Regions from separate parts of the Pseudomonas sp. AC083 genome, predicted to be linked through region 4. Evidence: predicted binding sites of a transcription regulator. Region 4 holds the regulator's gene; each other region holds the start of a gene.

Region 1 (7,525 bases), on a different contig from region 4:
CTGGCTGGCCGACAGTCCCGACATCCCGATATTGAGCAAACTCATGGTTCAGACCTTATTACCTGGTGCCTTATAAAGGCGTGGTGGAGACACCCGCCGCAGCGTAGTTTTCAAAACTGTTCATCTGCTTGGCAATTTGCGAAATCTTCGTCGCGTAGTTCGGGTCGGTGGCGTAACCGGCCTTCTGCAACTCGCGTACAAACTGTTCTGGGTTATCGGCCGACTTCAGCACTTCTTGATAGCGATTGTTGCTCTGCAGCAACGTCACCAGATCGTGGAAGCTGTCCTTGTACGAGGCGTAGGAACGGAACTCGGCCGTCTCCTTGACCATCGCGCCATTGCGGAACTCGCTGGTGATCGCGCGGGCCGAATCGCCCTTCCAGTTGCTGCTCGCCTTGATGCCGAACAGGTTGTGGCTGCTGCTGCCATCCTGAGCGCGCATGACCGATTTGCCCCAACCGGTTTCCAGTGCCGCTTGCGCCACCAGATAACGCGGATCGACGCCGATGCGGTCGGCGGCTTCCTTGGCCATCGGCAGCATGGTGTTGACGAATTCGTCGGCGGAACTGAAGGCCTTCTTCGCCGGTGCCAGCGGAATCTGCGCCATGGCGCGGCCATAGACCTGCATCTGCCCGCCAGCAGCTTTCTGCTCTTCGGCACGGGCCAGCCAGTCGCCGTTGTACAACGCGCCGGAGCCTGTGACGGCGGTAGTCGTGGCCCGTTGCGGCAAGGCGTTGGTCGCTGCCGCCGCAGTGCTGGCAGTGGCCACGCTCGGCGCCGACGGCACCAGACCAGCGAGCAAGCGATCGGCCAGTTTCGGCGGCAATGCCAGACGCCGCTGGTTGATCAGCGCCATGTCGTTGCGATGGGAAATATCGGTGTTGTTCGGCGCATGCACCGAGCGCGATGCCCACAACGGACGCTCGCCGTTGACGCGGGACAGCGGACCGGTGGCGACGGTGCCGGCGGCAATCGGCGTCGGCACGGCGGCGGCCTTGGCCAGCGCTTCCTGCTGCTTGGCGGCGGACGCGGCCGCAGCCTCGCCCGGCGCCATCGGTTTGTTCTTCGACATCTGGCGGATCAGCACGTCGGCCAGGCCGATACCACCGCCCTCCCGCGACATGGAAACCGCCAGCTGCTGGTCGTACATTTCCTGATACTGCTTGGCCGCCGGCGTGTTCAGCGGGTTGTCCTGACCAAGCGCTTCGGTGGCCGAGCGCATCGACTTGAGCATTTCGCCGAGGAACAGCGACTCGAATTCCTGCGCAACCTTGCGCATGTTTTCGTCGCTGTTCTTGTCGCCGACCTTGAGCTGGTTCAGACGATTGAGGTCGGAGTAGGAACCCGAATCGCTGCTGCTGACCAGACCGCTTTTGCGCATATCCATGGTGGCCGGCCTCAGATCACGATCAGGTCGGCTTGCAATGCGCCGGCCTGCTTCAGAGCTTCGAGAATCGCCATCAGGTCACCCGGTGCCGCGCCGACCTGGTTCACCGCACGGACGATCTCGTCGAGGGTGGTGCCCGGGCCGAACTTGAACATCGGTTTGGCTTCCTGTTCGGCATTCACTCGCGAGCGCGGTACGACAGCGGTCTGGCCGTTGGACAGCGGGCCCGGCTGGCTGACGATCGGGTCTTCGGTGATGGTCACGGTCAGGCTGCCGTGGGTCACGGCGGCTGGCGACACTTTCACGTTCTGGCCGATGACGATGGTGCCGGTACGCGAGTTGATGATGACTTTTGCCACCGCCTGACCCGGATCGATTTCGAGGTTTTCCAGAATCGACAGGTAGTCGACGCGCTGGCTCGGATCCAGTGGCGCAGTGACCCGCACCGATCCGCCGTCGATGGCTTGGGCGACGCCAGGGCCGAGCATGTCGTTGACCTTGTCGACGATACGCTTGGCGGTGGTGAAGTCGGAGCGGTTGAGGTTCAGCGTCAGGCTGTTGCCCTGGTTGAAACCGCTCGGCACCGCACGTTCCACCGACGCACCGCCCGGAATGCGACCGGCCGACGGAACGTTGACGGTAATCTTCGAACCATCGCGGCCTTCAGCGTCGAAACCGCCAACCACGAGGTTGCCCTGAGCGATCGCATAGACGTTGCCGTCGATACCCTTGAGCGGCGTCAGCAGCAAGGTGCCGCCACGCAGGCTCTTGGAGTTACCGATCGAGGACACGGTGATGTCGACCTGCTGACCCGGTTTGGCAAACGCTGGCAGATCGGCGCTCACCGACACCGCCGCGACGTTCTTCAACTGCACGTTGCCCGATCCCGGCGGCACCTTGATGCCGAACTGCGAGAGCATGTTGTTGAAGGTCTGCAGGGTGAACGGGGTCTGCGTCGTCTGGTCACCGGTGCCGTTAAGCCCGACCACCAGGCCGTAACCGATCAACTGGTTGGAGCGTACGCCGGAAATGCTGGCGATGTCTTTCAGCCGCTCGGCGTGTGCGGTGAACGCCGCAGACATCAACAACGCGGCCACCATAAGGCTTTTCAGATTCAACGTAGCCACCTAGAAAGGGAACAGCGGGCTGAGGAAGAAACGGTCGAACCAGCCTGGCTGACTCGTATCGGCAAACGCGCCGGTACCCGAGTAGGTGATGCGCGCATCGGCGACGCGGGTCGACGACACGGTGTTGTCGGTCGCGATGTCATCGGCGCGGACCATGCCGGCGATGCGTACCAATTCGTCACCGGTGTTGAGCGTCAGCCACTTCTCGCCACGCACGGCGATGATGCCGTTGGGCAGCACGTCGGCGACGGTCACGGTGATGGAGCCGGTCAGGCTGTTGCTCTGCCCGGACTTGGCGTCGCCCTTGGTCGAACGGTCGGCGCTGTAGCCGGCGTTGAGGCTCAGGTCACCGCCACCAATCGGGTTGTTGGTGGTCAGGCTGGAGCCGAACAACGAGGTCAGGCCGATCGAGTTATCGCTGTTCTTGTCCATCTGCGAGTTGGCGTTCTTGCTTGCCTGGGTGCGCTCGTTCAGGGTGATGGTGATGATGTCACCGACCCGGAACGCCTTGCGGTCGCTGTACAGGTTCTGCTCGAAGCCGGCCTGATAGATCGAGCCGTTGTTGGCCGCCGCCGGCAACGGTGTGCGCGGCAACACCGGGGCGTAGTAAGGGTCATTGGGCTTGGGCGTCGGGGCGACGCAGCCCGCGAGCGAGACGACCCCACTCAATGCCAGAACAGATACAAAGCGCTTCATGACCCTACCTCACGGTGTTGCTGGCGACCTCAGGCCGCCCCAAAGACTGGATTACAGATTCTGCGTTACGAACGAGAGCATCTGGTCGGCGGTGGAGATCACCTTGGAGTTCATCTCGTAGGCGCGTTGAGTGGTGATCATGTTGACCATCTCTTCAACGGTGCTGACGTTGGAGGTTTCCAGGGTGTTCTGCAGCGTGGTACCGAAACCGTTCAGGCCCGGGGTGCCGATCTGCGGCGCGCCGGAAGCCGCGGTTTCCAGGAACAGGTTGTTGCCCACGGCTTGCAGGCCGGCCGGGTTGATGAAGTCGGCGGTCTGCAGGTTGCCGATCACTTGCGAAGCCGGGTTGCCGGCGATGGTGATCGACACGGTGCCGTCACGGCCGACAGTGAAGGTCTGCGCATCGTTCGGAATGATGATCGCCGGCTCCAGGGCGAAACCGCTGGCGTTGACGATCTGGCCATTGGAGTCGAGGTGGAAAGTACCGTCACGGGTGTAGGACGTGGTGCCGTCCGGCTGCAGGATCTGGAAGAAACCGCGACCGTCGATGGCCATGTCCAGCGGCTGCTCGGTGGTTTGCAGGCTGCCGGCGGTGAAGTTTTTCTGGGTGCCGACAATGCGCACACCGGTACCCACTTGCAGACCCGACGGCAGTTCGCTGTCCTGGGTCGACTGGGCGCCTGGCTGACGCTTGATCTGATACAGCAGGTCCTGGAACTCGGCACGGTCACGTTTGAAACCCGTGGTCGAAACGTTCGCCAGGTTGTTGGAAATGGTGGTCAGGTTGGTGTCCTGGGCGGACAGACCGGTTTTGGCAACCCATAGAGCCGGAAGCATTCGATTCTCCTCGTGCGCCTGTTTTACGGCGCGACGTTCTGATAATTAGCTGATCTGCAAGACCCGAGCCATGGCCTGGTCGTCGTCTTTGGCGGTGTTCATCATCTTGACGTGCAACTCGAACTGCTTGGCCAGGGCCAGCACCGAAGTCATTTCTTCCACGGCATTGACGTTGCTCGACTCGAGGAAACCCGAGACCAGTTTGACGTTGGCGTCGGCTTGCGCCGGCTGGCCGTCCTTGGTGTAAATCGAACCGTCGAGGCCTTTGTTCATGTTCTTGATGTCCGGGTTGACCAGTTTGATCCGGTCGACTTCGGCCATGACGCGGGGGCCTTCGCCCATTGCGCGAATGCTGATGGTGCCGTCTTCGCCGACTTCGACCTGCTGCTCGGGCGGCACGGCGATCGGGCCGCCGTTACCGATCACCGGCATGCCGTTGCCGGCGCGCAATACGCCGAGGGCGTCGATGTTGAGGCTGCCGGTGCGCACGTAGCTTTCGCCGCCGCCGGGGTTTTGCACGGCGATGAAACCGTTGCCGGATACCGCGACGTCGAGTTCACGCCCGGTCTGCACCAGCGAGCCCGGCGTGAAGTCGGTGGCGGGACGTTCGCTCATGGCAAACGCGCGCGCCGGAAAGCTGTCACCGAACACCGGCATCGAACGCGCCTGCTCGAGGTCGCGCTGGAAGCCGTTGGTGGAGATGTTCGCCAGGTTGTTGGCATGCGCCCGCTGCGCCAGTGCGTTCTGGCTGGCGCCGGTCATTGCCACATAAAGGTACTTGTCCACTGTGTTTCCTCTGCATGCCGGACGTTTGCCGCCCACCGCTGTACTGCTCAGCCATAAGCAATTTGCAGACCAACTTTTTATTGGCGGGCGAAGGCCCGGTAAACAGGGGACTTGAGGGGATCGGAGGGGGAATCTGAAATGGGTCGAAGACGAAAAACCGGCGGTGTCATGCCGGTTAGTGGCAATCCTGAGTTCGGCGGGGATGGCGATCCTGTGGCGAGGGGATTTATCCCCGTTCGGCTGCGCAGCAGTCGCCAAGCCTGCAAATGAGGTCGCAGTGAAGGAAAAGCGGGGCCGCTGCGCAGCCCAACGGGGATAAATCCCCTCGCCACAAAGGCTCTACTTAGCTTTCGGAGGTTTTGCCAACCTCATACTCACGCAACTTGTTGGCAATCGTCGTGTGCGAAACACCGAGCCGCTTGCCCAACTGCCGACTGCTGGGATGCTCGGAATACAACCGCTCCAGCACCGCTTTCTCGAAACGCCCGACGATCTCGTCCAGACTTCCGTCGAGGGAGAAATCGCCAAGCGGCTGACGCACGCCGTAATCCGGCAGGCGAATATGTTCGGCCTTGACCGTGCCGCCGTCGCACAGGGAAACCGCCTGGAACAATACGTTCTCCAACTGCCGCACGTTGCCCGGCCAGTGGTAATGGCTGAGGCGATCCATCGCCGCCGGGGCCAGTTTCGGCAGCGGACAGCCGATCTGCCGACTGGCCTGATCGAGAAAGTGTTCAACCAGCGGCGTCAGACCGTCGAGGCATTCGCGCAGTGGCGGGATGTGCAGCGACAGCACGTTCAAGCGGTGATAGAGATCCTGGCGAAACTCGCCGCGCGCGCACAATTCGGACAAATCCACCTGGGTCGCGCAGATCACCCGCACGTCCAGATACACCTCTTCATCACTGCCGACGCGACGGAAGCAACCGTCCTGAAGAAAGCGCAGCAGCTTGACCTGCAAACGCGGGCTCATCTCGCCGACGCCATCGAGAAACAGCGTGCCGCCAGCGGTCAACTCCAACAGGCCAAGCTTGCCCTCAGCGCGAGCGCCTTCGAAAGCGCCGGGGCCGTAGCCGAACAGTTCGGTCTCGGCCATCGACTCCGGCAGTCCGGCGCAGTTGAGCGCCATCAACGGTGACTGTCCGCGCGGGCTGGCGAGGTGACAGGCGCGCGCCAGCAGTTCCTTGCCAGTGCCGGTTTCGCCTTCTATTAATAGCGGCGCATCCAGCGGCGCCATGCGCCGCGCTTCGCGGACCACAGCGGCCATGACTTTCGAGCTTTGAAAGATGCTGTCGAACCCGCGCAGCTCTTGCTTGCGCACATTGTAGATTCGCTCGCCGACCCGATCGGCGCGGTGCAGCGTCAGTACGGCGCCGGCCATGGCCTCGCTGTCGTCGTGTTCCGATTGCAGCGGCGCGATGTCGGCGAGAAAGATGTCGCCCTTGACCTTGACCCGCATGCCGTTGATCCGCGATTTGTTGGCGCGCACCAATTCCGGCAAATCGAAATCCTCGGCGTAGCGCGACAGCGGAATCCCCGGCACCTCATCGACGCGCACGCCGAGCAACTGCGCCGCCGCGCGGTTGGCCGCAACGATCGAGCCGCCCATGTCGATCGACAGCACCGGAAACTCCAGTGCGCCGAGCAGTGCGTTCAATTCCATGTGCCGGCGTTCACTGGGCATCAGCCCGACGCGCTTGACCCCGAACACCCCGCCGATCGCCTCGAACTTGGGGCGCAACGCCTGGAACTGGATGTTGATCAGGTTCGGGCAGTGCAGGTAGATCGCGTTGCCATGCTCACCGCCAACTTCACCGCGGGCAACGTTGATACCGTACGCCACCAGCAGATTGAGAATGTCGCGCAGGATGCCGATGCGGTTCTGGCAGTGGACTTTGATGCGCATAGAAAAAGGCCCGACAGGTTTGAGAAGTAAACACATGTCCTTGTGGGAGCGAGCCTGCTCGCGAAGGCGCCAGCACATCCAGAATCGATGTGTCATACAGACCGCTTTCGCGAGCAGGCTCGCTCCCACAGGGTTTTGTGGCGCGCCCGAGGCAGAGTTTTCTGTCGAGGCACGCAGATAGTTGTCAAGATTATGTGACAGCCTCTGCCCTTTTCAAACCCGCCAATCACCGTAAATGCGCATTACCCGACAAAGCGTAACGATAACTTTACGAAATACGCAGAATTTTCCTACGCACACACCGGTCAACATGCTGCACGCCCTGTCACTCTGGGGTATTCCTTTAGCCATCGCTGGACATAACAAAAACGAATTTCCTAGCAGGAGAGCAGCATGAAGCAGACGCAATACGTGGCTCGCGAGCCCGATGCGCAAGGTTTTATCGACTACCCCGCCGAAGAACATGCGGTGTGGAACACGCTGATCACTCGCCAGTTGAAGGTGATTGAAGGTCGCGCGTGCCAGGAATACCTGGACGGTATCGAAAAACTCGGTCTGCCCCACGACCGCATCCCGCAACTGGCCGAAATCAACAAAGTTCTCGGCGAGACCACTGGCTGGCAGGTCGCCCGGGTGCCAGCGCTGATTCCTTTTCAGACGTTCTTTGAATTGCTCGCCAGCAAGCAATTTCCTGTCGCCACTTTCATTCGCACCCGCGAAGAACTCGACTACCTGCAAGAGCCGGATATCTTTCACGAGATCTTTGGCCATTGCCCACTGCTGACC
Region 2 (7,525 bases), on a different contig from region 4:
TCACCGGCGATGACCCGATCTTCGCCTGGCTGCCGGGCAGCGAAACCTATGTGCATGTCAGTGAGCAAATCCTCGCTGAAATTCAACAGGGCAAACATCGATATTGAGTGTGGCTATCGGGACGCTCGGAAAAAACCGAGTGACAGCCACCGTCGCGCTCGGGAAACTGTCGGCTTTCCGATAGACCGAAATGGAGTGCCCCATGTCCGACCAAAGCCGCCAGATGACCCCTGAAGAAGCTGCCGAATTCACCGAGCAGGTTTTCAACAAGGCGCGCGACGGTGATGCCGAGATGCTTGATCGCCTGGTCACCGCCGGGCTGCCGGTGAACCTGAAAAACAGCAAGGGCGACACCTTGTTGATGCTCGCCAGCTACTACGGCCATGTCGATGCGGTGAAGGTCCTGCTTAAACACAAGGCCGATCCGGAAATGCGCAATGGCAACGGCCAGAGCCCGATTGCCGGCGCTGCGTTCAAGGGCGATCTGGCGGTGGTCAAGGCGCTGGTCGAGGCGGGCGCCGAAATCGAAGGTTCTTCCTTCGACGGCCGTACCGCGCTGATGATGGCGGCAATGTTCAACCGCGTTGAAATCGTCGACTACCTGATCGGCCAGGGCGCTGACCCGAAAGCCAAGGACGCCAACGGCGTGACCGCGCTGGATGCGGCGCGGACCATGGGCGCAGTCGATACCACCGCGCAGCTGGAAAAGTTGCTGGCGTAAAGTCCACGGACTGTGGCGAAGGGCAGAATGCGCTATCCTTCGCGCCCTGAAAATTCACCTCCGCCACAGGATCCGCCCTCATGAAAGCCGCACTCGTCGAACTCATCAGCAAAATCAGCTCCGGCTGCATGGGCGAGGACGAGATCCTGAAGGTGGCCGACGAAGCCGCTCAGGCCTACGCCGATGCCGAGGCTTTTCTGGCCGCCAATCCGGACATCAACTACGACGACACTTTCCCGATCCCGCTGGGTGAGTGGGTAGTGGTCGGCAGCCTGCCGGAAACCGTGCTGTTTCAGGCCGATACCTACGTCGATCTGTTCGCACAAATCGTTGCCTCGTTTGGCCCGGGCGTCGATTTCAATCTCAAGCCCAAACAACTGGTCAAGACCGAAGCACTGACCGCACTCAACCGTATTCAGGTGCAGATGAGCAGCCTGAACAAGGAGAACGGCGGTTACACGTTGATGAACTTCAGCCAGTTGCTCGACGATGAGCAACAAATGGTCCTGGTCTACGGCAACGACGTGCCCCGCGTGCTGGAGTTATGCGCCGAGGTTGGCATCGCCGCCGCGCCAGCGCTGGAAGCCTTGAAGGTTGCTGTTCACGTCTGAACGCAATAAAAGGGAGCCCTGCGCGCGACCGTCTATCCTAAAAGTGCATGCCACTATTCTGGAGCGACACCATGGGTTCCACGTTCAACGGTCTGATTGGCCTGATCATCCTTGCCCTCGACATCTGGGCCATCATCAACGTGCTGAAAAGCGGCGCCTCCACCGGAATGAAAATCGTCTGGGTGTTGCTGATCATCCTCCTGCCGGTGCTGGGCCTGATCATCTGGGCGATTGCCGGGCCACGGGGCAACGTCCGGATCTGAGCTGATTTTCGATCACACGGTCATCCCTGTGGGAGCGAGCCTGCTCGCGAAGACGTTGGGTCAGTCGCCATCACCGGCAACTGATGCTGCGCTTTCGCAAGCAGGCTCGCTCCCACAGTAATTTGCGCTGGTAAAAAACAACCTGAGGTTCGACCTGTCATCTTCGGCAACGTAGAATGCGCGCCTTTCCCGGGCAATCGTCCCCACGATGGCGCCCGCGCATTTATCGGAGCACTTGACCATGACCGTCACCAAGACCAGCGAGTACCTGGAAACCCTCTACGAAGGCTACGGCCAGCGTTTTCGCATGGAAAAACTGCTGCACGAAGTGCGCACCGAACACCAGCATCTGGTGATCTTCCAGAACCCGCGCATGGGCCGCGTCATGGCGCTGGACGGCGTGATCCAGACCACCGAAGCCGACGAATTCATCTACCACGAAATGCTCACCCACGTGCCGATCCTCGCCCATGGCACTGCCAAGCGCGTGCTGATCATCGGCGGTGGTGACGGCGGCATGTTGCGCGAAGTGACCAAGCACGCCGGCGTCGAGCACATCACCATGGTCGAGATCGACGGCACCGTGGTCGACATGTGCAAGGAATTCCTGCCGAACCATTCCGCCGGTGCCTACGACGATCCGCGCCTGAACCTGGTGATCGATGACGGCATGCGTTTCGTCGCCACCACCACTGAAAAATTCGACGTGATCATCTCCGACTCCACCGACCCGATCGGCCCGGGCGAAGTGCTGTTCTCGGAGAACTTCTACCAGGCATGCCACCGCTGCCTGAACGAAGGCGGCATTCTCGTCACTCAGAACGGCACGCCGTTCATGCAGATCGACGAAGTCAAAACCACCGCCGGTCGCCTGCGCAGCCTGTTCCCGGACTGGCATTTCTATCAGGCCGCCGTGCCGACCTACATCGGCGGTTCGATGACCTTCGCCTGGGGCTCGACCAACCCGGCCTACCGCAAGCTCAGCCGTGAAACCCTGCAACAGCGCTTCATCGGCAGCGGCATCGTCACCCGTTACTACAACCCGGAAATCCACATCGGCGCGTTCGCCTTGCCGCAATACGTGCTGCAAGCGGTCAACAAGCCGAGCAACGACTGATCACCTTGACGTCACTCTACAAGGGAGCTCTTGCGGCGAGGGGATTTATCGCCGTTGGGATGCGCAGCATCCCTGAACCGGCCTGCGCGGTGTCTCCGTTAAACCGCAATGGGCGGGGATTACGACTGCTGCGCAGCCGGACGGGGAGAAATCCCCACGCCACAGAGTCCGCCCTATCGATCGGATGGTTATTTTCACCGTTGTCGGCTGTAATCCTTTTGAACCAACTGTCGCGGAAAAAAGTCGAGATAGAGGTAAGCCCATTTACGGGTTGATCGAGGAGGCACTGATGCAAAAGTGGAAAGTCACTTTCGTGGATGATCACGGTGAAATTGTCGATGAAGTCTTCGAACGTGAGGAATGCCCGTCCGATGATGAAGCCGCGCGGCTCGTCAAAGAGCGGCTTCTTCCGGTCGCCGCCCAGCTGGATCTCAACGATCTGGAAGGGCGCACCGCCGATGCCGGGGTGAAAAACCTCAAGACCCAGAACGGCATCGAAATCCGCAGCATCACTCCTGTCTGAACACTTCCTGTCATCTCGTAAACCAGGCCTTGGCAGCGGCGCTCTCTTGGGGCTACTCTGCAAGCGAGATCAGCGAATGGATCGCTAAGGTCTGGTCTTGTCAGCTACATGCTTGTTTCCCGCGCGCAACCACGTTGCCGTAGTACTTAGGCCAAAAGGCCCGGGGCGGGAATACGGAAAGTCTATCCATCAATCGAGGGGGACGATTCATGAGCACAGCCTATCAAGAAGACATCAGCAGCAACGTTCTGCGCCGCATGAAAGAAGGCGGTTTCGATTTTTCCCGGTTCCATCCCATCGAGTTCTACGCGATTTTCCCGGACGAGGAGCGGGCGCGCAGGGCAGCAGGCAAATTTCGCGGTGAATCCATCAATGCCCAAGTCAGTGCGCGCGACGACGGCGCCTGGTCGCTGGAATTGAGCAAAGTGATGTACGCAACCTATGACGATATCGGCGATTTCGAGCAAGGCTTTTCTGCCGTGGTCGAACCGCTGGGCGGCATTATCGAGGGTTGGGGCGTGAAGCAGGAGGTGCGCAATCGTTACCGGTTGAATTGATATTGCGCATTGTCTGTCGGGCAACGGCTGACCTTCGGGTCGGCCGTTGTCGTTTCTGGCTTCTGCACATCGCAGTGGCAAAACCCTGAAACAAGAATCCAGGGCAAAAAAAAGCCACCGGAGAGGGTGGCTAAAAGGGAAGACGGGTATGCAATAAAGTCCTGTCGGGACGGGGCTGCCAAGGCAGTTCAGATCAGTTGAGCTGTCTACTTTGCGGCGGCGTGCCGGGGAAGTTTTGCAGCGAATGCGCGGATTATCCGCAGTCGCGGCCGGGCAGTGAAATCAACTCTGACTATGCTGGTGATAGGCGATGCAGTGCGTCGCAATGAAGCGGGGGCAATCGGGCCGGGGCATTTGCCGCACAGGAATGGTGCGCAGCCTTCGGCGTGGATCTACAACCGATTGAAATCAAAGCGTTTATGCCGATGGCACGGGCCTTGCGAAGGCCTGTATGTCCGGAGTGACAAGGAGTACGGCATGATCCGCACCTATTTTGACGAGATGTACGATGCCGGCGGCCTGGTCCGCCCGCATTACCGGGAATTTGCCCGCTGGCTGGCCGATACGCCCGACGAGCTGCTCGCGCAGCGCCGCCGCGAGGCCGATCTGCTGTTCCACCGTGCCGGGATCACCTTCACGCTCTATGGCGACGAGCAGGGCACCGAGCGCCTGATTCCGTTCGACACCATTCCCCGCAGCATTCCGGCCAGTGAATGGCGGATTGTCGAGCGCGGCTGCATCCAGCGGGTCAAAGCGTTGAACATGTTTCTCGCCGACCTCTACCACGAGCAGCGCATCATCAAGGCCGGGATTATTCCCGCCGAACAGGTGCTGGCCAACGAGCAATACCAATTGGCGATGCAAGGTCTGGATCTGCACCGCGATATCTATTCGCACATCTCCGGCGTCGATCTGGTGCGCGATGGCGATGGCACTTATTACGTTCTCGAAGACAACCTGCGCACACCCAGCGGCGTCAGCTACATGCTCGAGGACCGCAAGATGATGATGCGTCTGTTCCCCGAACTGTTCTCCGCCCAGCGCATTGCCCCGATCGATCACTACCCCAATCTGCTGCTCGACACCCTGAAAAGCTCAAGCCCGATCGACAACCCGAGCGTGGTGGTGTTGACGCCGGGACGCTTCAACAGCGCGTTCTTCGAACACGCGTTTCTGGCGCGGGAAATGGGCGTGGAACTGGTGGAAGGCGCGGATCTGTTCGTGCGTGACGACAAGGTATTCATGCGCACCACCGATGGCCCGAAAGCGGTCGACGTGATCTACCGCCGCCTCGACGATGCCTTCCTCGATCCTCTGGCATTCAACCCGGACTCGATGCTCGGCGTGCCGGGGCTGCTGTCGTCCTATCGTTCCGGCAACGTGGTGCTGGCGAATGCCATCGGCACCGGAGTGGCGGACGATAAATCGGTGTATCCGTTTGTCACGGACATGATCCGCTTCTACCTTGACGAAGAACCGGTTCTGAAAAACGTGCCGACCTGGCAGTGCCGCAACCCGTCCGAGCTGTCCCACGTGCTGGCCAATCTTCCGGAACTGGTGGTCAAGGAAACCCAGGGCTCCGGCGGTTACGGGATGCTGGTCGGGCCGGCCGCGACGACGGCGGAAATCGATGCCTTTCGTGAGCGCATCAAAGCCAAACCCCATGCCTACATCGCGCAGCCGACGCTGTCGCTATCGACCTGTCCGACCTTTGTCGAAAACGGCATTGCACCGCGCCATATCGATTTGCGTCCGTTTGTGTTGTCCGGTCGCGAAACCCGTGTGGTGCCTGGCGGTTTGACCCGTGTCGCGTTGCGTGAAGGCTCCCTGGTGGTGAATTCCTCCCAGGGCGGCGGCACCAAGGACACCTGGGTAGTCGAGGATTGAAGGAAGCTTGCCATGTTAAGTAGAACTGCCTCGGATCTGTACTGGATGTCGCGTTACCTGGAGCGTGCGGAGAATCTCGCGCGCATGCTCGACATCAGTTATTCGCTGTCGCTGATGCCGCAGGACGGGCGCGGCGACGGTCTGCACGAACTCGCCATGCCGTTGCTGATCACCGGCACCCTGGACGATTACCTTGAACGCCACGGCGACCTCCACGCAGAGCGCCTGCTGCATTTCTTCGCACTGGATGCGGCCAACCCGGCCAGTATCTACAGCTGCCTTGGTGCAGCGCGGGCCAGTGCTCATGCGGTACGCGGGCGAATCACCGCGGACATGTGGGAAAACATCAACGCGACCTGGCTGGAAATTCGCGGCATTGCCGAACAGGGCTTGAGCCGCTATGGCATGAGTCGTTTCTGTGAATGGATCAAGGAACGTTCGCACCTGTTTCGTGGCGCCTCATACGGCACGATCATGCGCAACGACGCGTTTCGCTTTATTCGTCTGGGCACGTTTATCGAGCGCGCGGACAACACGCTGCGCCTGCTCGATGCCCGTTACGAAATGGCCGGCGATCAGGCCGAAGCAGTCAGCGACGGCACGGCGCACGCCTATTACCAATGGAGTGCGCTGCTGCGCGCCTTGTCCTCATTCGAGGCATACACCGAAATCTACCGCGACGCGCCCGGCGCCCGGCATGTCGCCGAACTGCTGCTGTTGCGCGCCGACGTGCCGCGTTCGCTGCGTGCCTGTACCGAAGAAATCGACCAGATCCTCGCGCAACTGCCAGGCGCCAACGGCCGACCGGCACAACGCCTGGCGGCGGAAATGGACGCGCGCCTGCGCTACACCGGCATCAACGAAATCCTCGAAGAAGGCCTGCACGCCTGGCTGACCGAATTCATCCCGCTGGTGCGCCAGTTGGGCAACGCCATTCACAGTTCCTATCTGGAGGCTGCATGAGACTTTCCATAAGCCACGAGACCACCTATCACTACGAAGATCAGGTGCGCGCGAGCATCCAGTACCTGCGCCTGACGCCCCACGACAGCGAGCGCCAGCATGTCCTCAGTTGGCAACTCGACCTGCCGCGTCCGGTGCGTGCGCAGCTCGATCCGTTCGGCAACATTCTGCATGTGCTGACCATGGACGAGCCCCACGAAGCGATCATCATCGGCGCCCGTGGTCAGGTCGATATTGACGAATTGCGCGAGGCCGAACATGAGAGCCAGTCGGCGCTGCCGTTCCTGCGCTTCACGCGCCTGACCGAAGCCGACGAAGCCTTGCGCGAATTTGCCGCGAAGAACTGCAAGCAACGGCGTGATCGCACCGCGCTGATCGACTTGATGCACGGTCTGAATCAGCACATGACCTACACGCCGGGCTCGACTGAAGTCGACACCAGCGCCGCCGAAGCTTTCGCCGGTCGCGCCGGGGTTTGTCAGGATCATACCCATGCGTTTCTGGCCTGCGCGCGCAGCCTCGGCGTGCCGTCGCGTTACGTGTCGGGTTATCTGTATAGCGAAGATTGCGAGCATCTGGCCAGTCATGCCTGGGCAGAAGCGTGGCTGGATGACGCCTGGTACAGCTTCGACGTGACCAACCAACTGGCGCGTCCGGAGCGACACTTGAAGCTGGCGGTCGGCCTGGATTATCTCGATGCCTGCCCGGTCCGTGGCATGCGCCGGGGCGGCGGCTGTGAGCAGATGCATGCGAAGGTGTTCGTCTCGCCGACGCCGGTGATTTCCGTCCAGCAACAATAGCTCGACGCTCCCAAGCCCTGTGGGAGCGAGTCTGCTCGCGAAAGCGGTCCATCAGCCAGCCAATCAGCGACTGACACTCCGCC
Region 3 (7,525 bases), on a different contig from region 4:
GCCCTTCCTGCGGGCTCTGCGCCATGTTGGCCAGCACGCGGAAGCGGTTCATGCCGTAGTCGCGGTTGAGCAACTTGATCAGCGCGTAAGCATCGGTGATCGAAGTCGGCTCGTCGCAGACCACCAGCAACACTTCCTGGGCGGCACGAACGAAACTGACTACCGAATCACCAATACCCGCAGCGGTGTCGATCACCAGCACGTCGAGATTGTCGCCGATGTCGCTGAACGCCTGGATCAGGCCGGCGTGTTGCGCCGGGCTCAGGTGCACCATGCTCTGCGTACCGGAGGCCGCCGGCACGATGCGAATCCCGCCCGGGCCTTGCAACAGCACGTCGCGCAGTTCGCAACGGCCTTCGATAACGTCGGCCAGTGTGCGCTTGGGTGTCAGCCCCAGCAGAACGTCGACGTTCGCCAGGCCCAGGTCGGCGTCCAGCAGCATGACCCGACGGCCAAGCTCTGCCAGCGCCAGCGACAAGTTCACTGACACGTTAGTCTTGCCGACGCCACCTTTGCCGCCGGTCACCGCGATCACCTGTACGGGATGCATGCTGCCCATGTTATTTCTTTACCTTGTCTTGCATAGACGGAGGCCACATTACTGGCTGCGCGTTCCTGATCGGAACAATGCGTGGCAGACCATCGATGTAGGTACAAAAACTGTTCATGATTACCTCAGCCAACCTGCTTGGTCGGGCTGTGATAGATATCAGCGAACATGTCAGCCATGGCTTCTTCGCTGGGTTCTTCCTGCATTTGCACGCTGACGGCGCGGCTGACCAGTTGATGACGACGCGGCAGATGCAAATCATCCGGAATCCGTGGGCCATCGGTCAGGTACGCGACCGGCAATTCATGACTGATCGCCAGGCTCAACACTTCGCCGAGACTGGCCGTTTCATCCAGTTTAGTCAGGATGCAGCCGGCCAGCCCGCAACGCTTGTAACTGTGATAAGCGGCGGTTAGAACCTGTTTCTGGCTGGTGGTTGCCAGGACCAGATAATTTTTTGAGCGAATGCCACGCCCGGCCAGGCTCTCGAGCTGCATGCGCAACGCCGGATCACTGGCTTGCAGGCCGGCAGTATCGATCAAAACCACGCGTTTGCGTAGCAGTGGATCCAATGCCTGCACCAGCGACTGACCCGGATCGACGTGCGTTACCGGCACGTTGAGGATGCGCCCGAGGGTTTTCAGTTGTTCCTGCGCGCCGATGCGGAAGCTGTCCATGCTCACCAGTGCAACGTTCTGCGCGCCGTACTTGAGCACGTAACGCGCGGCGAGCTTGGCCAGCGTGGTGGTCTTGCCCATGCCGGCGGGGCCGACCATGGCAATCACACCGCCCTCTTCCAGCGGCTCGACTTCCGGTACGGCAATCATCCGCGCCAGGTGCGCCAGCAGCATGCGCCAGGCCTGACGCGGTTCTTCGATATCGGTGATCATCGCCAGCAGATCGCGCGACAGCGGGCCGGACAGGCCGATGCGCTGCAGACGGCGGTACAGATTGGCTTGGGCCGGACGGCTGCCTTGCAGCTGATTCCAGGCCAGGGTGCCGAGCTGAACTTCCATCAGCTCGCGCAGGCTGTTCAATTCAAAACGCATCGAATCCAGCGCACGCGGATCGACGCCCGCCGAGGCCTGCGCAGGCGCTGCGGCCGGGCGCGTCGGTGCGGCGTAGGTCGGCTCGCTCAACGGTTCGGCAGCGGTCAGCGGCAGGCCTGCGGTCAACGGCAGCCCGGCGAACAACTGCTGATTGGTGTTGCCGTCGGCTTCGCCACGCAGGCTCAGCTCGGCCTGGGCGGTGACGATGCGCGACTGGGTCTTGCGCAGCTCGTCTTCGAGTTCCATGTTCGGAACCCGTGGCGCCAGCGCCGACAATTTGTAATCCAGAGCCGCCGTCAACTCGACGCCGCCGGCAATGCGGCGGTTGCCGATGATGGCGGCATCAGCGCCCAGCTCATCGCGAACCAGCTTCATGGCCTGACGCATATCGGCGGCGAAAAAACGCTTAACTTGCATAAACCACTACCTCAGCCGTTGGGCCCTACTGTCGCAACGATGGTCACTTGCTTGTTGTCCGGTACTTCCTGGTAGGCCAGTACATGCAGGCCTGGCACTGCGAGGCGACCGAAGCGCGAGAGCATCGCGCGAATCGGGCCTGCTACCAGCAGGATCACCGGTTGGCCTTGCATTTCCTGCCGCTGGGCCGCTTCGATCAACGAACGCTGCAGCTTCTCGGCCATGCTCGGCTCCAGCAGAACGCCCTCTTCCGAGCCTTGTCCTGCCTTCTGCAGACTATTGAGCAATATCTGTTCCAACCTTGGTTCCAATGTGATTACAGGCAGCTCGGACTCAGTGCCTACAATGCTTTGGACGATTGCACGGGATACGCCGACCCGCACAGCGGCGACCAGCGCGGCGGTATCTTGACTCTTGGCAGCGTTGTTCGCGATCGCTTCGGCGATGCTGCGAATGTCGCGCACCGGCACGTGCTCGGCGAGCAGCGCTTGCAGGACCTTGAGCAACTGCGACAGCGAAACCACGCCCGGCACCAGCTCTTCCGCCAGTTTCGGCGAGCTCTTGGCCAGCAATTGCATGAGTTGCTGCACTTCCTCGTGGCCGATCAGCTCACTGGAGTGCTTGTACAGAATCTGGTTCAAGTGGGTGGCGACCACGGTGCTGGCGTCGACCACGGTGTAGCCGAGCGATTGCGCCTGGGCGCGCTGGCTGATTTCGATCCACACTGCCTCGAGGCCGAAAGCCGGATCTTTGGCGTTGATCCCGTTGAGCGAGCCGTAGACCTGGCCCGGGTTGATCGCCAGTTCGCGATCCGGGTAGATCTCGGCCTCGGCGAGAATCACGCCCATCAGCGTCAAGCGATACGCGCTCGGCGCCAGATCGAGGTTGTCGCGGATGTGCACGGTCGGCATCAGGAAGCCCAGATCCTGCGAGAGCTTCTTGCGCACGCCCTTGATCCGCGCAAGCAATTGCCCACCCTGATTGCGGTCCACCAACGGGATCAGGCGATAGCCGACTTCCAGGCCGATCATGTCGATCGGCGTCACGTCGTCCCAGCCCAGCTCCTTGGTTTCCATGGCGCGGGCCGGCGACGGCAGCAGTTCCTGCTGACGCTTGACCTCTTCCAGCGCCACGACCTTGGCCACATTCTGCTTTTTCCAGAACAGGTACGCGCCGCCCGCAGCCAGCGCCGCCATGCTCAGGAAGGAGAAGTGCGGCATGCCCGGCACCAGGCCCATCACCGCCATCAAACCAGCGGCCACGGCCAGCGCTTTCGGCGAGGCGAACATCTGGCGGTTGATCTGCTTGCCCATGTCTTCCGAGCCGGAAGCACGGGTCACCATGATCGCCGCCGCTGTAGATAACAACAGTGATGGCAATTGCGCCACTAAACCGTCACCGATGGTCAGCAAGGCGTAAACCTTGCCCGCATCGCCGAAGCTCATGCCGTGCTGGAAGATACCAACCGCCATGCCGCCAATGAGGTTGATGAACAGAATCAGCAGGCCGGCGATGGCGTCACCACGGACGAACTTGCTGGCACCGTCCATCGAACCGTAGAACTCCGCCTCCTGGGCGACTTCCTGACGGCGCGACTTGGCTTGATTCTGGTCGATCAGGCCGGCGTTGAGGTCGGCGTCGATCGCCATTTGTTTGCCGGGCATCGCATCGAGGGTGAAACGCGCGCTCACCTCGGAAATCCGCCCGGCACCCTTGGTCACCACGACAAAGTTGATGATCATCAGGATCGCGAAGACCACGATACCGACCACGTAGTTACCGCCGATCACCACCTCACCGAAGGCCTGAATTACCTTACCGGCTGCGGCGTGGCCGTCCTGACCGTGGAGCATCACCACCCGCGTCGAGGCCACGTTCAACGCCAGTCGCAGCAACGTCGCCACCAGCAGAATGGTCGGGAACACGGCGAAATCCAGCGGCCGCAGCGCATACACGCAGACCAGCAGGACGACGATCGACAGAGCGATGTTGAAGGTAAAGAAGACGTCGAGCAGGAACGGCGGTACCGGCAACATCATCATCGCCAGCATGACCAGCAGCAACAACGGCACGCCCAGATTGCCTCGACTGAGGTCGGCAACGTTGGTGCGTGCTGTATTGAATAACTGAGTGCGATCCACCGGTTTTCCCCGTTCCTTTAAAGCAAACTTTTGACGCCCCGAACGGGCGCAGGGCGGCTATTGCAAGAAGCTTTCCAACTTTTACCCAAGCAAAAAAGATCGCAGCCTTCGGCAGCTCCTACATGGATTTACGTCTCCTGTAGGAGCTGCCGAAGGCTGCGATCTTTGTTTTTAAACGACGAGTTTAAAAGACACCTGCCGACACGGTCTCAAGGCTACAAATCCTTGCGCCATTGCCTACAGCCAAGCCAGAATCCGCCGGCTTGTGCACCTGGGGGTCGGGTTCTATCGTGGTCCGGTCGCTGACGAATCAGCGATCGGGTTTAGCGACCCGGATCAACTCAGTGCATCAGCGATCGTGGCTTCGTTGCGGGATTTTTCGCCCGCAATAACGTTATGGCGGCTGTATGCGGGAGACCTTCGGGTCTACCGGGGTGCCTGAGACCGGTTCGCTAACCTGCGTACAGCTGCCACCTTCACTTGTTTAGCGACAGGGGGAAAGTGGCTCCATAACCTCAGGAGCTTCACCATGATCAAACCCACACCCAACCCGCCCGAGTCCGACCCCACCTCCCCCTACGAATCCCTCGACTCAAAAAAACTCCACCAAGCCGCCGACCGCGCCCTCGACCACTACCTCTGCCCACCCGGCTCCACCCCGCCGCCCTTCAGCCCTCGCGCAATGTACGCCGTCACCGCCGACACCAAAAACGAAGACCTGCTGGCCAACGCCTGCGAAACCCTCGCCTCCGCCAAAACCATCGCCCAGGAATTCGCCGGACTGGTGAAACCATCCCAGCGCCGTACCCTGATGGGCATCGCGCAACTGATCATGCTCGGGGAACTGGCGGTGAATCGGGTGCTGGATAATCTGGAGTTGCCGCAGTAGCGACACGCGATGATCGTTCCCACGCTCCGTGTGGGAACGATAAGCGCAGTATTCGGCTACTGCGCAGTCAGCATCTGTTTGGCCGTAATAGTGCCGAAACCCAATTGATTGCGATCAACATACTTCACACCTCGAAGCACCGATTGGCCTTCAGCCTCGACGAAATCCTCGTTCATGTACATGAGCACGACTTTGGTCAAAGGTGCAGTGACATCAGGAGCGGCGAGGTCACTTTGCAACAGGTTCAACGCCCAATGAAACTGCAAGAGGGGTAAATCTGCGATCCTGATCGTTCGACTTTCATCCACCAGTCGCAAATCCCTGCTTGCAGTGATACGCAACTTTTGCCCGAACACCTCAAACGCAGGCTTGCTGTAGCGCACCGCCAACTCCACACCCGTGGCCCATTGATCCATGTAATAACGTGGCGAGGTGAACAGTTCGAACAAGTCCATTTTATCGCGAATATTTCCTGCGCTATCGAACAGGTAGTTATAAGAATAGTGGTACGCCAAGCCGTCCAGTTCAGGCCTGATGGCGTTAACCGGGTTGTTCAGGTAACCAGGGATATAAACGTTAGCCATCTGCACGAAGTGAGTGAAATCCAGATCGAGATCAAAGCTCACCGTGTAACGTATGGATCGCTCCTTGGGGTTTTCCTCCAACTGCCCTGAAACGTAGTCCAGCGTCATTCCTTCAAGTTGTTTATAGATTCGCTCTGCCATGATCTTCATCTCTGCGCTCAGGGATTATTCCCGAGTGCATAGCAACGCGGCTGGGGGAGCGGCGTCTACTGTCAGAGATGACAGGTTCCGAGACTTTCCAGACAAGCGGTAACCATCAGGAATCCCGACGCAAATCCGGCGGAATCGGCAAATCATCCTTCAACGGATCCGGCCGCTTGCCCTTGCCCGCCTGGTGCTGGCGGATCTGGTAGACGTAGGCCAATACCTGCGCCACCGCCAGATACAACCCACCGGGAATTTCCTGCTCGAGCTCAGTTGAGTAATAGATCGAGCGCGCCAGCGCGGGCGATTCAAGCAGCATGACGTTGTTGGCCACTGCGATTTCGCGGATTTTCAGGGCGATGAAGTCGCTGCCCTTGGCCAGCAGCACCGGCGCGCCGCCCTTCTCCGAGTCGTATTTGAGCGCGACGGCGTAGTGGGTCGGGTTGGTGATGACCACGTCGGCTTCGGGAATCGCTGCCATCATGCGCCGCTGGGACATTTCGCGCTGGGTCTGGCGAATGCGTTGCTTGACCTCGGGCCGGCCTTCCTGGTCCTTGTGTTCGTCGCGCACTTCCTGCTTGGTCATCTTGAGCTTCTTCATGCTCTCCCAGATCTGCACCGGCACGTCGACGGCCGCGATGATGATCAGGCCGCAGGCCAGCCACAGCGTGCTCCAGCCCACCAGCAACACGCTGTGGATGATCGCCATGTCCAGTGGTTCGTGGGCAATGCGCAGCAAGTCGTCGACGTCGGCGGACAGCACCAACAGCGCCACGCCCAAGGTAATCAGAAACTTCGCCAGGGCTTTGAGCAGTTCGACCACAGCCTTGAACGAGAACATCCGTTTGAGGCCGGCGGCCGGGTTCATCCGGCTGAATTTGGGTGCCAGCGAACTTGCCGCGAACAGCCAGCCACCAAGGGAGATCGGCCCGATGATGGCGGCGAGCAACAGGGTTATCATCACCGGCTGAATCGCCAGCAAGGCGATCAGGCCCGACTCCAGCAAGAACCGGCCCATCGCGCCTTGGTCCATGACCACTTCGCGGGACAGGGTGAAGTTCAGGCGCATCACGTCCATCATTTCTTGCGCGAGCATGCCGCCGAAGATCAGCAGCGCAGAGGCACCGGCCATCATCACGGCGAGGGTGTTGAGCTCTTTGGAACGGGCGATTTCACCCTTCTCACGGGAGTCCTTTTTGCGCTTCTCCGTGGGGTCTTCCGTTTTGTCCTGACCGCTCTCGCTCTCTGCCATGACTCAGCGCGCCCGTGCCAGTTCGCGTAGCAACTGCAAGGCCTCGCTGGCCAGCGGTTGATACTGGTTGAGAATGTCCGCGAGCCCCACCCAGACGATGAACAGGCCGAGCACCAGGGTCAGCGGAAAACCGATCGAGAAGATGTTCAGTTGCGGCGCGGCGCGGGTCATCACGCCGAAGGCGATGTTGACTACCAGCAGTGCGGTGACGGCCGGCAACACCAGCAGCAATGCGGCGCCGAGGACCCAGCCGAGTTTGCCGGCCAGTTCCCAGTAATGCGCAACCATCAATCCGCCGCCGACCGGCAGCGTGGTGAAACTTTCAGTGAGGACTTCGAACACCACCAGATGGCCGTTCATCGACAGGAACAGCAACGTCACCAGCATGGTGAAGAACTGCCCGATCACCGCCACCGAAACGCCGTTGGTAGGGTCGATCATCGAGGCGAAGCCCATGCCCATCTGGATCGCGACGATCTGCCCGGCGACGGCAAAGGCC
Region 4 (7,525 bases):
ACGGCCGCGCTGGTCATGGGCGACGCTCTGGCCGTGGCCTTGCTGGAAGCGCGTGGTTTCACCGCTGAAGATTTTGCCTTCTCGCATCCGGGCGGCGCCCTTGGCCGTCGCCTGTTGCTGAAAGTCGAAAACGTCATGCACGCCGGGCAAGAGCTGCCGCAAGTACAACGCGGCACCCTGCTCAAAGACGCGCTGATGGAAATGACCCGCAAGGGTCTGGGCATGACCGCTATTATTGAAGCCGATGGCAAGCTCGCCGGGATCTTCACTGACGGCGATTTGCGCCGCACCCTGGATCGCGCCATCGACATCCGCAGCGCCACCATCGATCAGGTGATGACCGCACACGGCAAGACCGCCCGGCCCGACATGCTCGCCGCCGAAGCCCTGAAAATCATGGAAGACCATCGAATCAACGCCCTGGTAGTCGTCGACGAGGAGGATCGCCCGATCGGCGCCTTCAACCTCTCCGATCTGCTGCGCGCAGGAGTCATGTAATGAGCAACGATCTGCTGCAACGCGGCAAAGCGATCAAACTGGCAGTATTCGACGTCGACGGTGTGCTCACCGACGGGCGCCTGTACTTCCTCGAAGACGGCAGCGAGTTCAAGACCTTCAACACCCTTGACGGCCAAGGCATCAAAATGTTGATGAATGCCGGCGTGCAGACGGCGATCATCAGTGGTCGCAAGACCCCGGTGGTCGAGCGCCGCGCGAAGAACCTCGGCATCCCGCATCTGTTTCAGGGGCGCGAGGACAAACTGGTGGTACTCGACGGTCTGCTCGCGCAACTGGGCCTAAGCTATGAAGAAGTCGCCTATCTCGGTGACGATCTGCCAGACTTGCCGGTGATCCGCCGTGTAGGGCTGGGCATGGCGGTGGCCAACGCTGCCGATTTCGTCCGCGAACACGCCCACGGCGTTACCCGCGCCCGTGGCGGCGAAGGTGCCGCCCGCGAATTCTGCGAATTGATCCTGCGCGCCCAGGGCCGCCTCGAAGCGGCCAACGCCGCGTACCTGTGAGCCTGACCATGTTTAGCAAAAAGTTTCGCAACTTCCTGCTGTTCGGCTGCATCGCGGCGATTTTCGCTGCGGTCGGCTACTGGAACATCAGCCCGGAACGCTTCCTCGACAAGCCGCCGGTCTCGGCCGCCGAGAATCCGATCGACTGGTACGCGACCAACACGCACACCATTCAGTACCTGCCCGACGGCAAGGTGCAGTATGAGATGACCTCCGACAAGGCCGAACACGTCAAGGCCACTGATATCACGCTGGTGACCAAGCCTGATTTGAACATGTATCGCGGCACCGACTTCCCGTGGCACGTGACCAGCGAACGCGGCGAAGTGAACTCGGGCGGCACCGAAGTGGAATTGATCGATTCGGTACGCGTACAGCGCACCGACGAGAAACAGCGCGGCACCCTGATCACCAGCACCCGCATGACCGTGTTCCCGCAGCAGGAATATGCGCAGACTGCGCAACCCGTTAGAATCGAGGGCGCTGGCGGCGTATCGACTGGCGTCGGAATGAAAGCGTACCTGAAGGACAGCAGGATACACCTGCAATCGAACGTAAGAGGACAGTATGAGGCTCGTTAAAACCCTCCCTATTTTGCTCAGTCTGGGCGCAGCACTGGGAAGCGCGAGCGCCTGGTCCCTGCCGAACGATCAGCAGCAGCCTATCCGCATTCAGGCCGACGACGCCCAACTGGACGACAAGAATGGCATCGCCACCTATAAAGGTGACGTGATCATTACCCAGGGCTCGATGATCGTTAAAGGCAACACCGTGACCATGACGCGCGCGCCCAATGGCGACATCGACGTGGTGACCTCGGTAGGCAACCTGGCTTACTTCGAGCAGTTGCAGACACAGGGCGACGCCAACCCGGTCAAGGGCTACGGCGTGACGATTCAATACCACGCCCAGCAGAATCGGGTGGTGCTGATCGACAAGGCCAAGGTTATCGACAAGGATAACAACGTCACCCAAGGCGAAAAAATCGTCTACGACACCGTGAAGAAACTGGCCAGCGCCGGTCGCGCCACGGGCAGCAAGGTCACCGAATCGCGTCCGCGCATCGACATGGTGATCCAGCCGAAGAAGAAAACCGAAGAGAAATCCCAGTAATGGCAACTCTGAAAGCTCAGCACCTGGCCAAGGCCTATAAAAGCCGCCAGGTCGTGCGTGACGTCAGTCTGTCGATCGACAGCGGGCAGATCGTCGGCTTGCTCGGCCCGAACGGCGCCGGTAAAACGACGTGCTTCTACATGATCGTCGGCCTGGTGCAGGCGGATCAGGGCCGTGTGCTGATCGATGACCTGGACGTCAGCCACCAGCCGATGCACGGCCGCGCCAAGGCCGGTATCGGCTATCTGCCGCAAGAAGCGTCGATCTTCCGCAAACTGTCGGTTGCCGACAACATCATGGCGATCCTCGAGACTCGCCCGGAGCTGGACAAGGCCGGTCGGCGCAAGGAGCTGGAAAGCCTGCTGCAGGAATTCCACATCAGCCACATCCGCGACAACCTAGGCATGAGCCTGTCCGGTGGTGAGCGCCGCCGGGTGGAAATCGCTCGCGCCCTGGCCACTGCACCCAAGTTCATCCTGCTCGACGAACCGTTCGCCGGTGTCGACCCGATCTCGGTCGGCGACATCAAGCAGATCATTCACCACCTCAAGGCCAAGGGCATCGGTGTACTGATCACCGACCACAACGTCCGTGAGACCCTGGATATCTGCGAAACCGCTTACATCGTCAATGACGGTCAACTGATCGCCGAAGGTGATGCCGAGACCATCCTGGCCAACGATCTGGTCAAGGAAGTGTATCTGGGTCACGAGTTCCGCCTGTAAGCGCGACAGCGCTGTATCGATTCAAGGCGCATTTATCCGCTTTAATTGTTACAGCGCTCTAGGCAAACACTTCAGTTTCAGGCATATAATTTGCTTAAGTTTGGCGCTTCGGCGCCCTGTAGTGGATGGCGCAAAGCGCCGGCGAATAAGGTGTTAAGCCCCTGCCATGAAACCATCGCTAGTCTTGAGAATGGGCCAGCAGCTGACGATGACACCGCAGCTGCAACAGGCCATCCGCCTGCTCCAATTGTCGACCCTGGACCTGCAACAGGAGATCCAGGAGGCTCTGGAATCCAATCCGATGCTCGAGCGCCAGGAAGAAGGCGACGACTTCGACAACGCCGATCCTCTGGCCGACAACGCCGAACAGAAGCCCGCCGAAATCCAGGAACCCTCCTACCAGGAAACCGCCCCGACGGTGGACAACCTCGAGGATGGCGAGTGGAACGAGCGCATCCCCAACGAACTGCCAGTGGATACCGCCTGGGAAGACGTCTACCAGACGAGCGCCAGCAGCCTGCCCAGCAGCGATGACGATGAGTGGGATTTCACCACCCGCACGTCCGCCGGCGAGAGCCTGCAGAGCCATCTGCTCTGGCAACTGAACCTGGCGCCGATGTCCGACACCGATCGCCTGATCGCCGTGACCCTGATCGACTGCATCAACAATCAGGGCTATCTGGACGAAACACTCGAAGAAATTCTTGAAGCGTTCGATCCTGAACTGGACATCGAGCTCGACGAGATCGAAGCCGTCCTGCATCGCATCCAGCAATTCGAGCCCGCCGGGATCGGCGCCCGCAACCTCAGCGAATGCCTGCTCCTGCAACTGCGCCAGCTGCCCGCGAAGACGCCGTGGCTGACCGAGGCCAAACGGCTGGTCGCCGATTACATCGACCTGCTCGGCAGTCGCGATTACAGCCAGTTGATGCGCCGGATGAAGCTCAAGGAAGACGAGCTGCGCCAAGTCATCGAACTGGTGCAGAGCCTCAATCCGCGTCCCGGTTCGCAGATCGAGTCGACAGAAGCCGAATATGTCATTCCCGATGTGATCGTGCGCAAGGACAACGAGCGCTGGCTGGTCGAGCTGAACCAGGAGTCGGTGCCACGCCTGCGTGTCAACGCCCAGTACGCCGGTTTTGTGAAACGTGCCGACACCAGCGCCGACAACACTTTCATGCGCAACCAGTTGCAGGAGGCCCGCTGGTTCATCAAGAGCCTGCAGAGCCGCAACGAAACCCTGATGAAAGTGGCCACGCAGATCGTCGAACATCAGCGCGGCTTCCTCGAATACGGCGACGAAGCGATGAAGCCGTTGGTATTGCATGACATCGCCGAAGCGGTGGGCATGCACGAATCGACGATTTCCCGAGTGACCACACAGAAATTCATGCATACCCCGCGCGGTATTTATGAGCTGAAATACTTTTTCTCCAGCCACGTCAGCACCTCCGAAGGCGGCGAATGCTCGTCCACGGCGATCCGCGCGATCATCAAAAAACTGGTCGCAGCGGAAAATCAGAAAAAGCCGTTGAGTGACAGCAAGATCGCTGGTTTACTGGAGGCACAAGGCATTCAGGTGGCTCGCCGCACCGTCGCCAAGTACCGCGAATCCCTCGGAATCGCGCCTTCGAGCGAACGCAAGCGGTTGATGTAAGCCACGTTACAGCGTTCCAGTGGCAGGCTTTTCGGCCTGCCGCTTTATGCACTGGCAACGAAGGAGAAGCTGTATGCAAGTCAACATCAGTGGACACCAACTGGAAGTGACCCAACCTCTGCGTTCCTACATCGAGGAAAAACTCCAGCGACTGGAGCGACATTTCGACAAGATCACCAACGTGCAGGTCACGATGTGCGTCGAAAAGCTGAAGCAGAAGATCGAAGCCACCTTGCATATCCCCGGCAGCGAAGTGGTCGCCAACGCAGAAGATACCGACATGTACGCTGCGATCGACTCACTCACCGACAAGCTGGATCGCCAACTCAAAAAGCATAAGGAAAAGACCCAGAGCCTCCTCCAGGGCGCGACCGGTCGTTAACACCCCTATCCCATGATCCGACTTGAAACCATCCTGACCCCCGGCCGTTCCCAAGTGAACGCGCCGGGCGGCAGCAAGAAAAAAGCCCTCGAACAGATTGCCAACCTGATCCACCGCGAAGTGCCGGATCTGGCGATGCAGGATGTCTTCGAGGCGCTGATCGCCCGTGAAAAACTCGGTTCCACCGGTTTTGGTAACGGCATCGCCATTCCCCACTGCCGCCTCAAGAGCTGCACGGCGCCGATCAGCGCCCTGCTGCACCTTGAAGCCCCGATCGATTTCGACGCCATCGACGGCGCTCCGGTAGACCTGCTGTTCGTGCTGCTGGTCCCGGAAGCCGCGACCGATGCGCATCTGGAGTTGCTGCGCCAGATCGCCAGCATGCTCGACCGCAAGGAAGTTCGTGAAAAACTGCGCAGCGCCACGAGCAACGAAGCCTTGTACCAGGTTGTACTGGACGAGCAGAACGGGCACTAATCATGCGTTTGATCATTGTCAGTGGCCGTTCGGGCTCGGGTAAAAGTACCGCCCTGAATGTCCTTGAGGACAACGGCTACTACTGCATCGACAATCTGCCGGCCGGTTTGCTGCCGGAACTGGCCGAGCGTGCGCTGATTCACACGGAGCTGGCGCAGCCGCTGGTCGCCGTGTCGATCGATGCGCGCAACCTGCCGAGCCATCTGTCACGCTTCCCTGAACTGCTTGAAGACGTCCGTGCCAAGCATATCAAGTGTGATGTGCTGTACCTGGACGCCGACGAGGAAACCCTGCTCAAGCGTTTTTCCGAGACCCGTCGTCGTCACCCGCTGAGCAACGCCAATCGCTCACTGGCCGAGGCGATTCACGATGAAACCGCCCTGCTCGGCCCGATCGCCGATCTGGCCGACCTGAAAATCAACACTACTAGCCTGAACCTCTATCAGCTTCGCGACACCCTGAAGCTGCGCCTGCTGAATCAGCCGGAACCCGGCACGGCGTTTCTGGTTGAATCATTTGGCTTCAAGCGCGGCATGCCGGTCGATGCCGATCTGGTCTTCGATGTGCGCTGCCTGCCCAATCCGTACTGGAAACCGGAGCTGCGCGCGCAATCGGGCCTTGATGCACCGGTGGCCGAGTACCTGGCGCAGCAGCCGGATGTCGAAGAAATGTATCAGGACATCTACGCCTACCTGAACAAGTGGCTGCCACGTTTCGCCGCCAGCAACCGTGCTTACGTGACCATTGCCATCGGCTGCACCGGCGGGCACCACCGCTCCGTCTACCTGACCGAACGTCTGGGCCAGGCCCTGCAGAAAACCCTGAAGAACGTCCAGGTTCGCCACCGCGACCTCACCTAAAGGATTCACACCGCGATGCCTGCTCGTGAAATCGAAATCATCAATAAGCTGGGTCTGCATGCTCGGGCATCGGCCAAATTCGTCGGCGTGGCCGGTCAGTATCCAGACTGCACGATCCGGGTGGGACGCACCCCTGAAACGACTGTCGACGGCAAGAGCATCATGGCAATGATGATGCTCGCGGCGGGCAAAGGCACCAAGATCCATTTGAGCACCGAAGGCGAACAGGCTCAGGAAGCCATGGACGCATTGGTCGATCTGATCGAAAGGTATTTCGACGAAGGTGAATAATCCTTGAGGCGGGGACACTGTTCCTCGCCTCCATTCACCCCAACGCCGTATCCATCACCATCATCAGACAAAACCCGACCAACAGGCCCATACTGGCCAGCTTGTCATGCCCATGACGACGCGACTCCGGAATCACTTCGTGGGTCACCACCAGCAACATCGCCCCGGCCGCCAACGCCAGTCCCAGCGGCAACAGCACCTGAGCCAGACTCACCAGCCACGCGCATAACAGTGCAAATACCGGTTCGACCAGCCCAGACGCCGCGCCGATGAGAAACGCCCTGTACCGTGACATCCCCGCCCCGGCCAGCACCAACGCAATCACCAGCCCTTCCGGCACATCCTGCAACGCAATGCCCATCGCCAGACTGTCGGCGTCCGCCATCCCGCCGCCGGCAGACACGCCGACCGCCATGCCTTCTGGAATGTTGTGCGCGATGATGGCGAACACGAACAGCCAGATTCGTGGTGGAATCACCGGATGCTCCAGCGTGCCGACGAGCATCTCCGGCGAGGCCCCCGAAACGCGCCGATCCACCAGATACAGACCGAACGCGCCGAGCAGGATGCCGAAGCAGATCAGGCCACTGGCAGCCCACGGCGTAAGACCAAGACTCTCCGCCGCAGCAATGCCCGGCACGATCAGCGAAAACGCCGTCGCCGCCAGCATCACCCCGGCACCAAATCCCAGCAAGGTGTCGCTGAGTGCCTGCGGCATGCGCCGGATCACCAGCACCGGCACCGCGCCAAGCGCCGTGCCCAAGGCGCAGATGGCACCGCCCTGCAAGGCGCGCAACAGCCGCGGTTCCAGATTCAGCCACTGCAAACCGTGGGCGACCAGCAAAGTCATCCCCGCCAGCAGCAACAGCGAGCCCACCGCGTAACGAAACATGCGCCCGCTGCCAATCGCCAGTGTTTCCGTGCCCATAGTCAGCCCTGGATTGTTTTTATTGAAGGCTTAAACCAGTGCGGCGTGATAGCGCGCAGCAACTTCCGGC

What was found. The regulator sigma-54, encoded in region 4, starts transcription at its own class of promoters, with help from an activator protein. The targets are predictions, from matches to a motif close to ANTGGCATNNANNTTGCTNT.
Region 1: AC0IXA_RS06835 (flagellar basal body rod protein FlgF) is a predicted target of sigma-54. The motif match lies at 4,888-4,907, and genes of this name have one in related genera.
Region 2: AC0IXA_RS22895 (circularly permuted type 2 ATP-grasp protein) is a predicted target of sigma-54. The motif match lies at 4,217-4,236, and genes of this name have one in related genera.
Region 3: flhA (flagellar biosynthesis protein FlhA) is a predicted target of sigma-54. The motif match lies at 4,217-4,236, and genes of this name have one in related genera.

The regions. Positions count from the first base shown of each region.
Region 1 covers NZ_CEEDDH010000003.1:159,050-166,574, forward strand. The annotation lists gene flgK (flagellar hook-associated protein FlgK) at 1-45, opposite strand, end outside; gene flgJ (flagellar assembly peptidoglycan hydrolase FlgJ) at 71-1,387, opposite strand; gene AC0IXA_RS06820 (flagellar basal body P-ring protein FlgI) at 1,399-2,487, opposite strand; gene flgH (flagellar basal body L-ring protein FlgH) at 2,515-3,210, opposite strand; gene flgG (flagellar basal-body rod protein FlgG) at 3,262-4,047, opposite strand; gene AC0IXA_RS06835 (flagellar basal body rod protein FlgF) at 4,093-4,833, opposite strand; gene AC0IXA_RS06840 (sigma-54-dependent phenylalanine hydroxylase transcriptional regulator PhhR) at 5,177-6,739, opposite strand; gene phhA (phenylalanine 4-monooxygenase) at 7,133-7,525, shown strand, end outside.
Region 2 covers NZ_CEEDDH010000019.1:56,489-64,013, reverse strand. The annotation lists gene AC0IXA_RS22930 (long-chain-acyl-CoA synthetase) at 1-107, shown strand, start outside; gene AC0IXA_RS22925 (ankyrin repeat domain-containing protein) at 203-721, shown strand; gene AC0IXA_RS22920 (hypothetical protein) at 802-1,332, shown strand; gene AC0IXA_RS22915 (PLDc N-terminal domain-containing protein) at 1,404-1,595, shown strand; gene speE (polyamine aminopropyltransferase) at 1,837-2,712, shown strand; gene AC0IXA_RS22905 (hypothetical protein) at 3,002-3,235, shown strand; gene AC0IXA_RS22900 (ribonuclease E inhibitor RraB) at 3,445-3,792, shown strand; gene AC0IXA_RS22895 (circularly permuted type 2 ATP-grasp protein) at 4,270-5,679, shown strand; gene AC0IXA_RS22890 (alpha-E domain-containing protein) at 5,692-6,642, shown strand; gene AC0IXA_RS22885 (transglutaminase family protein) at 6,639-7,442, shown strand.
Region 3 covers NZ_CEEDDH010000003.1:102,721-110,245, forward strand. The annotation lists gene fleN (flagellar synthesis regulator FleN) at 1-559, opposite strand, end outside; gene flhF (flagellar biosynthesis protein FlhF) at 676-2,016, opposite strand; gene flhA (flagellar biosynthesis protein FlhA) at 2,028-4,157, opposite strand; gene AC0IXA_RS06575 (DUF6124 family protein) at 4,687-5,046, shown strand; gene AC0IXA_RS06580 (hypothetical protein) at 5,103-5,780, opposite strand; gene flhB (flagellar biosynthesis protein FlhB) at 5,887-7,026, opposite strand; gene fliR (flagellar biosynthetic protein FliR) at 7,030-7,525, opposite strand, start outside.
Region 4 covers NZ_CEEDDH010000006.1:207,556-215,080, forward strand. The annotation lists gene AC0IXA_RS12420 (KpsF/GutQ family sugar-phosphate isomerase) at 1-498, shown strand, start outside; gene AC0IXA_RS12425 (KdsC family phosphatase) at 498-1,022, shown strand; gene lptC (LPS export ABC transporter periplasmic protein LptC) at 1,031-1,603, shown strand; gene lptA (lipopolysaccharide transport periplasmic protein LptA) at 1,590-2,135, shown strand; gene lptB (LPS export ABC transporter ATP-binding protein) at 2,135-2,860, shown strand; gene AC0IXA_RS12445 (RNA polymerase factor sigma-54) at 3,027-4,517, shown strand; gene hpf (ribosome hibernation-promoting factor, HPF/YfiA family) at 4,591-4,899, shown strand; gene ptsN (PTS IIA-like nitrogen regulatory protein PtsN) at 4,912-5,376, shown strand; gene rapZ (RNase adapter RapZ) at 5,379-6,236, shown strand; gene AC0IXA_RS12465 (HPr family phosphocarrier protein) at 6,252-6,527, shown strand; gene AC0IXA_RS12470 (ZIP family metal transporter) at 6,562-7,455, opposite strand; gene AC0IXA_RS12475 (superoxide dismutase) at 7,486-7,525, opposite strand, start outside.